One region of the Ochrobactrum vermis genome, then DNA from elsewhere that is predicted to be linked to it. Evidence: predicted binding sites of a transcription regulator. Region 1 holds the regulator's gene; the other holds the start of a gene.
What was found. Region 1 encodes PhoB, which activates phosphate uptake and scavenging genes when phosphate is short. Its sites were predicted from a motif close to TGTCATNNANCTGTCAT; they were not measured.
Positions count from the first base shown of each region.

Region 2: CQZ93_RS05445 (DUF1045 domain-containing protein) is a predicted target of PhoB. The motif match lies at 2,513-2,529, and genes of this name have one in related genera.

Region 1 is NZ_PCOC01000001.1:2,776,743-2,781,165, forward strand. It holds gene pstA (phosphate ABC transporter permease PstA) at 1-88, shown strand, start outside; gene pstB (phosphate ABC transporter ATP-binding protein PstB) at 153-926, shown strand; gene phoU (phosphate signaling complex protein PhoU) at 992-1,714, shown strand; gene phoB (phosphate regulon transcriptional regulator PhoB) at 1,831-2,517, shown strand; gene CQZ93_RS13865 (cell wall hydrolase) at 3,174-4,121, shown strand; gene CQZ93_RS13870 (hypothetical protein) at 4,223-4,423, opposite strand, start outside.
Region 2 is NZ_PCOC01000001.1:1,120,551-1,124,973, reverse strand. It holds gene CQZ93_RS05455 (HAD family hydrolase) at 1-500, shown strand, start outside; gene CQZ93_RS05450 (alpha-D-ribose 1-methylphosphonate 5-triphosphate diphosphatase) at 497-1,636, opposite strand; gene CQZ93_RS05445 (DUF1045 domain-containing protein) at 1,640-2,371, opposite strand; gene CQZ93_RS05440 (sugar kinase) at 2,615-3,532, shown strand; gene CQZ93_RS05435 (aldose epimerase family protein) at 3,533-4,423, opposite strand, start outside.

The sequences.
Region 1 (4,423 bases):
AGGCGCTATCATCGTCCTGCTTCTGTTCCTTGCCGTGATGAACATTGCAGCAATCATTCTGCGCCGCCGCTTCGAGCGCCGCTGGTAAACGGGAGTCGAAAGCTATGAATCTGATGACCGAACGATCTCTCGAGAAAGCCGTAGGAGAAAAAATGAACGCCAACGCCAATTCCATAAAGATGCGCGGCGACAAGGTCTGCGTATTTTATGGTGAGAAGCAGGCGCTGTTCGACGTCGATCTGGAAATCCAGGAAAAGATGGTCACGGCGCTGATCGGCCCTTCGGGCTGCGGCAAGTCCACCTTCCTGCGTTCGCTCAATCGCATGAACGATACGATCGAAGGCTGCAAGGTCGGCGGCAAGATCACGCTCGACAATGAGGACATCTACGATCCGAAGATCGATGTCGTCGAGCTGCGCGCCCGCGTTGGCATGGTGTTCCAGAAGCCGAATCCGTTTCCGAAGTCGATTTATGAAAATGTCGCTTACGGCCCGCGCATTCATGGTCTCGCCCGTACCAAGGCCGATCTGGAGGAAATCGTCGTGACGAGCCTGCAGAAGGCGAGCTTGTTCGAGGAAGTGAAGGACCGTCTGCACGATGCTGGCACCGGCCTTTCCGGTGGCCAGCAGCAGCGCCTCTGCATTGCGCGCGCGATTGCGGTGAGCCCGGAAGTCATTTTGATGGATGAACCGTGCTCGGCGCTCGATCCGATTGCTACCGCCAAGGTGGAGGAGCTGATCGACGAGCTGCGCCAGAACTATACGATCGTGATCGTCACCCACTCCATGCAGCAGGCTGCCCGCGTTTCGCAGCGCACCGCCATGTTCCATCTTGGCAATCTGGTCGAAGTGGGCGACACGGAAACCATGTTCACCGCGCCGACCGAAAAGCGCACGCAGGACTACATCACCGGACGCTTCGGCTAATCCGGAACTGCGCTCAAACAGATAGACAGTGCGGCTTCCCCGCAATTTATATTACGAGGTCTACTATGCCGTCTCAGCATACCGTTCGCTCCTACGATGAGGAATTGAAGTTTCTCACCCATAAGATCGCCGAAATGGGCGGACATGCGGAACGTATGGTCGAGCAGTCGGTCGCCGCTATCGTCAATGCGGACAATGCGCTCGCACAACGCGTTATCTCCGACGATCTGATCCTCGATGCCAGTGAGCGCGAGATCGACGACAAGGCTGTGATGATCATTGCCAAGCGCCAGCCCATGGCTGTGGACTTGCGTGAAATCATCGGCTCGATCCGCATCTCTGCCGATCTGGAGCGTGTCGGCGATCTGGGCAAGAACATTGCCAAGCGCGTTGCCGCCGTTTCGGAATCGCGTCAGCCGGTAAAGCTATATCGCGGCCTTGAAACCCTGGCCGAACTGGCGCTGACCCAGCTCAAGGATGTGCTCGACGCCTATGCGTCGCGCTCGGTGCAGCAGATCAATGTCGTTCGCGATCGCGATGACGAGATCGACGCCATGTACACGTCGCTGTTCCGCGAACTGCTGACTTATATGATGGAAGATCCGCGCAATATCTCCGCCTGCACGCATCTTCTGTTCTGCGCGAAGAATATCGAGCGCATCGGCGATCACGCGACCAATATCGCGGAGACTGTCTATTACATCGTGACCGGCCTGCAAATGCCGGCCGAACGACCCAAGGAAGACCTGAGCCACGGCATTGTCGTGGATGAGGCGCGTAAACCCTGAACTACAGCCGACCGAACTTCGGTCCGGCGGTTGAGAATGAGTGAATAGCGCGGCGGCACGCGGTCGATTGGGGGATTGTATCTAGCGCCCGCCGAAATTGGATAGGGAAATACTGGATGTCACAGGCACCCAAAATCGCTGTGGTGGAAGACGAAGAGGCGCTGAGCGTCCTGCTTCGCTACAATCTCGAAGCAGAGGGCTATCAGGTCGATACGATGCTGCGCGGCGACGAGGCCGAAATCGCCTTGCGCGAGAACGTGCCGGATCTGCTCATTCTGGACTGGATGCTGCCAGGCGTGTCAGGCATCGAGCTTTGCCGCCGTCTGCGTCAATGGCCTGAAACGGAGCGCCTGCCGATTATCATGCTGACGGCGCGTGGCGAGGAAAGCGAACGCGTTCGCGGCTTGAGCGTCGGCGCAGACGATTATGTCGTGAAGCCATTTTCGACGCCGGAACTTCTGGCGCGCGTCAAGGCCATGCTGCGCCGGTCCAATCCAAGCATTCTTTCTCACGTGCTGAAAGTGGGTGATCTCGTTCTCGACCGCCAGCAGCATCGTGTCTATCGCAAGGAAAAGGAAGTTCGCCTTGGACCGACGGAATTCCGCCTGCTCGAATATTTCATGATGTCGCCCGGTCGTGTTTTCTCGCGAAGCCAGCTTCTCGATGGGGTCTGGGGACCGGATATCTATGTGGATGATCGCACGGTGGACGTCCATGTCGGACGGTTGCGCAAGGCGATCAATGTCGGTCGCGCGCTTGATCTGATCCGCACCGTCCGCGGCGCCGGTTATTCTTTCGGCTGATCGACGCAGTCGTCTACGATTTCAGGAATTGAACTTATCCGGTCCGCCACGGCTCTCGTGGTGGGCCGTTTTTGCTTGCGGCGGAGCTTTGTGAAGCGCAGGTCGGTGTCATCCGATTCGCATCGGGACGGTCGAAACAGGCGTTGAAAGCCCGGTCTCACGCGATGTTACAAGCCTGTTTCCAAAGTTGACATGGTGCAGCGGAACCTCTCTCAAAACAGAAATTCCGCAGATCATTTGAAGCACCATGAATGTGCTTGCAAAAAATGCGCAAGCAAAAGCGAATTAAGGCAGCGATATGGCGTGTATTGCGAGACTTTGAATCTCATTAAATCAATATCTTATCTGAATTGATAGATACTGTTAAGAAATTGTTAATATATTTAAAGGGCTTGTAGGCATATTCGCACTCTCGATTCGGAATTGTTTTCGGACGTTTCAGCCGTCCTCAGCATTGTTGGGATTTGACCCTTCGCCTTTTTTTGGCCTAAAAATTCCAAAACCTTGAATTCGATTGAGCGACAGTAGGGCGTGTGATTTTGATCTTCGTCCTCTTTGACTTGCACCGCAGTCAGACGTTCGAGCGCATCGTTCCAGATGTGTTTGCCCGAATGGATGACTGGATCAGTTAAGGGTCCTAACATGAGACTGAGCCATTGACGCGCGCCGCGAAGTGGAAATTGCCCGTTCTTATCGGGCTAGTGGTTGCGCCTTTCGTGGTGACCGGTTGCACGACGACTGGAACCTCGGGAAAAGCCAATTCGGAAAAGACGGCGGCAAGCCACGTCAAGACCGTCAATGGCGTGAAGACCTATACCTACACCGCACGGGACAAGAATTGTCTTGAGCGTGCGATGTTCTTCGAATCCAACCGTTCGAGCTCCGATGGCCTTCTGGCTGTCGGCACGGTCGTCATGAATCGTCTCGCATCGGGCCGTTATCCGGATACGATTTGTGGTGTGGTCGGTCAGAAGAACCAGTTTGCACCTGGTGTTCTTTCACGCCAGATGAATTCCAAAGCGCTGCCGGACGTCCAGGCCGCCGCAGCCGCAGTCCTCAAAGGGGAACGGCATCCAAAGTTGAAGAATGCCATGTTCTTCCACACGGCTGGCCTGAAATTTCCCTATAACAACATGCATTATGTGCTCGTCGCGGGTGGCAATTCCTTCTACGAGAAGCGCAATCGCGACGGTTCGCTGCAAAGCCCGGTTCCGCAGGATCCATACAATCTCGCTCTGGCCTATTCACCGCAATCACCTTCTGTTCCGCAAGATGCATCCTATGACGTGACCTTGCCGCAGACAGGACCGGTTCCGGGAACGGAACCAACCGTTCAGGTGGCGCTTGCGGAAGCTGTAAAGGCTCAAAGCGTGGAACAGAATGTCGGTGCTGGCCCGCAGGCTCGCGGCGACCGTCTGGCGCGTCATCGCGGTGTTGCAGCGCCTCAACAGGAACAGCCTGTGCAGATGGCCTCCTACCAGTCGCAATTCGATACGACTGCCCCGCAGGCGGCATCGCTCGGCTATGCGCCTGCAAGCCAGAAGCAGGTTGACGCCATCGGCGCGCTCCTTCTGTCCCAGGACCGCCCGGAAGCACCGCTCTAAGAAGCGTGTTTATAATCGGACAAACTGAAACGCCGGTCTGATTTCATTCAGATCGGCGTTTTGGTTTCATGGGTGACCGCTGTCCCTTTCCGGAGAAGCTTTCAGGGCCGGTAGATCACCATCGGTGCGTCGTAGAAATCGACCTGGTTCTGCCAGGCGCGCCGGTCGGCTCTGCGATCGAGGTCCAATCGCATGAGACAATTGGCGAAAGCGTCGGTCTTGGCCTTGAAGCCATAGCTGCGGCAGGTCTGCTCGTCGGCGGCGCGGCGTTGCTCGGGCGTCATGGTAACGCAGCCCGCAAG
Region 2 (4,423 bases), 1.7 Mb from region 1:
GCCTCGCTCTGCCGGGTGTGGACCCGATCCGCGAGGCTGAGATTTTGTTTCAGGCTGAAATGGCGGATCTGGACGGTATCGCACCCATCGACGGCGCTTGCGAGTTCCTGAGCTCGCTTCCGGAAGACCGATGGGCGATTGTAACCTCGGCTCCGCTTGAACTTGCACGCCGTCGCGTCGCTGCGGCAGGATTGCCAATGCCAAAGATGATCGTTTCTGCCGAAGATGTGGAGCGCGGCAAACCGAGTCCTGAATGTTTCCAGCTCGGAGCCAAAAGGCTTGGCTTCGATCCGCACAACTGTCTTGTGTTCGAGGATGCGCCAGCCGGTATCGTTGCCGGAGAAACTGCTGGCGCCTGCGTCGTCGTGGTGACCGCGACGCATCCGCACTCCCCGAAAACATCCCACCTCAGCATTGAAAGCTATCGCTATCTGCAGCTCGACATTCTGGATGATGGCAAGTTGGCTCTGGAGCCGACTACGCCAATCTCGGTGGGTTAAATAACCCGCCGCCCTTCCCGCCAGACTGTGCGGATGATCGGAACATGATCGGCGATCTGCACCCGAACCAGATCAGCTCGCTTGCCTGCAAGGATCTCGCCACGGTCCTCCAACCCTACCGCCTGGGCAGGGTTGGCAGAAACCAGACGAATGGCTTGAGGCAGCGAGATGTTCTCGACGACATCTGCGAGAAAAAACGCCGATTGCATCATGCTGGCCGGGATATAGTCCGACGAAATGATGTCGAGATTTCCGGATTCAGCCAGTTCGCGTGCGGAGACATTGCCCGAATGCGAACCACCGCGCACCACATTCGGCGCCCCCATGAGAACCGACATGCCGGAATCTTTTGACGCCTTCGCCGCAGTGTGTGTCGTGGGAAATTCGGCAACGCGTATCCCCTGTGCCTTTGCTTCTGCGACATGCTCTGTCGTCGCGTCATCGTGGCTCGCCAGAATAACCCCGCGTTGGTGGCACAGTTCGGCAATCGCCTTGCGCGTTGGCGCGGAATATTGCTGGGACTGCCCTATACGCCGCTCGCAATAGAGCCGGAACTCTTCCTCCGAGAATTTCAGCTTGCGGATGAAATAGGTCTTGTAGGTTTCGATATCCGTGAACTGGCGCTGCCCCGGCGCGTGATCCATCAGGGACACCAGTCTGACCAGCGCCTGATTACCGAATTGCTCGAAGGCCGGAAGACAGTCGGGCGCCGAAACCTCGCAGCGCAAGTGCAGGAAATGGTCGGCTCGCAACCGGCCAGCATCGCGGCCTTCGGCAATTGCCGACGAAAGCTTGCGCATATCGTCGATACCCGTCTCGGCGTCATCATCGAAGCCTATGCGCAATGCGTCGAAAACGGTGGTGATCCCCGAGGCCGCAATCTGGGCGTCATGCGCCTGCACGGCAGCAATCGGATTCCAGCGCACTTTCGGGCGCGGCGCATAATGCCCTTCGAGATGATCCGTATGCAGTTCAACCAGTCCGGGCGTCAAGAAGTCGCCTTCCATGTCGTCGCCGATACTGGATGCACCGGTAGAGATATCGGCGATCTTGCCATCTACGAGTTTTACGGATCCGAGAACGACGTCATCGGCGAGCACGATGCGTGCATTGCACAGAACTGTTTCATTTCCCATTGCCTACGGCCTCCCAACTGCTCGTGAGGCCCGAGCTGACGCTATCTTGCCGCCAGTCAGAGGATGCAGCGAATGAATCTCGAAAGGAGCCCCTTTCTCAGGTTCTACGAACAAAGCGAGATTCGCAACCTCCACAGCATCATCCAGCAGCGGCGTGAAGAACTCGTCCAGCGTACGCTCCACGCGAGCGCAGTCTTTCTCCTCCACCGGACCGGTCAGGGTCATATGAAAGCGGAATTCCTCAAAAACGTAAGGATAGCCCCAGCGCTCGATGTTGTGCCGCTGTGTCTCGCTGAGACGCTCCGGCCGCCGCTTTGCAATTTCCGCCTCATTGAGCGGCGCGCGAAAACGGTCGAAAGCAACGACAACATCATTTGCGAGCTGGTTCAACTCGGCAACGGGTTCTTCCGGCACGAGTGCAAAGAACGGCCCGATTGCGTGAAGCTTCAGACGAGGAATAGTGACAGGAGACGCCGATGAGGCGAAATGCATCAATGCGGAAAGCAGATCGTTTTCGGTGTGGTTTTCATCCAGACGGAATGGAGCCTTCATCGTCGCATGAAAACCATAGCGGCGCGGCTCTTCGGTCAGCTTGGCGATTTCATCGGTCGCAAGCGAGCGAATCGCCGGCATCTTTACCGGCTCACCGCTGAACGCGCTTCGTCCAAGCCAGTTTGCGGCAACCTTCAAAAGCGCATCGTTGGATGGCGGTGTGAAATAAATCGCATAACGCATGTCAAATCCTTAGGCGAAGTTCGCTACACGGCGTCGACGGAACTCCAAAATATCCAGTAATGCATCGTGCTTTTGAAAAGCCATCCCGATTTTGAGGTCGATGCGGTCGGCGGATGCTTACACAATGAATGTGGCAAGTCGATAAAGACCAGATGACAGTCATCACCAAATGCCGACAAACCAATTTTACATAGCGGCAAATTAGTATAGGCGTTAGCCCCATTGGAAGTGAGGGAGACTGACATGGGCGGATTTGCATCTATCGGCGAGTGCATGATCGAGCTTTCAGGCAATGAAGGCGATCAATGGCGCATGGGTTTTGCGGGCGATACGCTGAACACTGCTTGGTACATGCGGGCGCTGATGGAAAAGTCCTACCCTGTCGAATATGTGAGCGCATTTGGAGAAGACAGCTTCTCCCAGAAGCAGCGCATATTTCTGACATCGAACGGTATCGGTATCGCTCACAGCCCCGTTATCGACGGACTTCACCCCGGTCTTTACGCAATCACGCTTAACGGTGCCGAGCGCTCCTTCACCTATTGGCGCAGCGACGCCGCCGCCCGGCGTCTCGCCAGTGACCGCGAAGCCTTGGAAAAAAGTCTGACCGGTCGCGACATCATCTATTTTTCGGGCATTTCAATCGCCATCATCCTTCCCGAACATCGCGACACGTTTTTCGATGTCTTGCGGAAGTGCCGCGCCGCCGGTTCGCGAATCGCATTCGACCCGAATTTCCGTCACCAGCTCTGGCCCGACCGGAAAGTTGCGCAGGACATCATCAGCGAAGCGATGCGTATTGCGGATATTGCACTGCCCACGTTCCCCGATGAACAAGCGCTCTTCGGCGACAAGGATGCTGGTGCCTGTGCAGATCGCCTTGCCGCGCTTGGCGTGAAGGAGATCGTCGTGAAGGACGGTACGGAACCGGCTCTGGTCGTCACCGGCAATGAAAGATCATCGGTGCCGTCCGTTGTGGCGCAGGCCGTGGACACCACCGGCGCTGGCGACAGCTTCAATGGCGCTTATCTTGCTGCACGATTGAAGGGGCTTGCTCCAGTGGACGCAGCCCGCAAAGCCCATCTGGTTGCGGCACGGGTCGTCGAGATACGCGGCGCGCTCGCTCCGATGGAAACCGCACGCGCCGCCTTTTCCGACTGATTATCCTCGCGTAAAGCTGAAGTGGCTGGTCTGGGCATAAACTTCGCCTGGACGCAATATTGCCTGCGGGAAATACGGATATTCCAGCGATCCCGGCCAGACCTGCGGCTCCAGGCAGAAGCCTGCGTGTTTTCCGTAGGGCTTGCCCATCAAGCCGATGCAATCATTGGCCATGGTGTTGCCTGCATAGAGCTGAACGCCCGGTTCTGTCGTCGAAACATCGAGACGAATGCCGGAACGAGCGCCCTTGACCGACGCGCATGGGCGTAAAGGTCCGCGTGCAGCGGTCAGGCAGAAATTGCTGTCATACTGGACCTGACTGCCATTTTCCTCGAAGCGAATCGGGCGAAACTCCCTGAAATCGTACGGCGTTTCTCTGACAGGCAGAACGCGTCCGTCCGGAATAAGAGCGTCATCGACCGGCATATAGGCATCAGCCTCGATCTTGAGCTGATGATCGAGAATATCGCCCTCGCCGCCATCATCGAGATTGAAATAGCTGTGATGCAGCAGATTGCATACGGTCGGCTTGTCGGTCACAGCCTCCAGACGGACAATCAGCGTTCCATCCCCATTGAGCATGTAAGTGCAGCTCACATTCAGATTGCCGGGGAAACCCATCTCGCCATCCGCAGCCACAGTCGCAAGTGTCACGAAATCCGGACCGTTTCCGGTTATCTTCCAGACGCGATTGCCGAGCCCCTTGCTGCCGCCGTGCAAATTATGCCGGCCCTGAAAATTCGGCTCCACCTCATAGGTTGTTCCGTCCAGTTTAAACCGGGCATTGCGGATACGATTGGCCGAACGTCCTGCAATGGCGCCCAGATGCGGTGAGTGAGCGGGATAGTCGGCGAAGTCGCGATAGCCGATCACAAGAGGAGCTGCATGGCC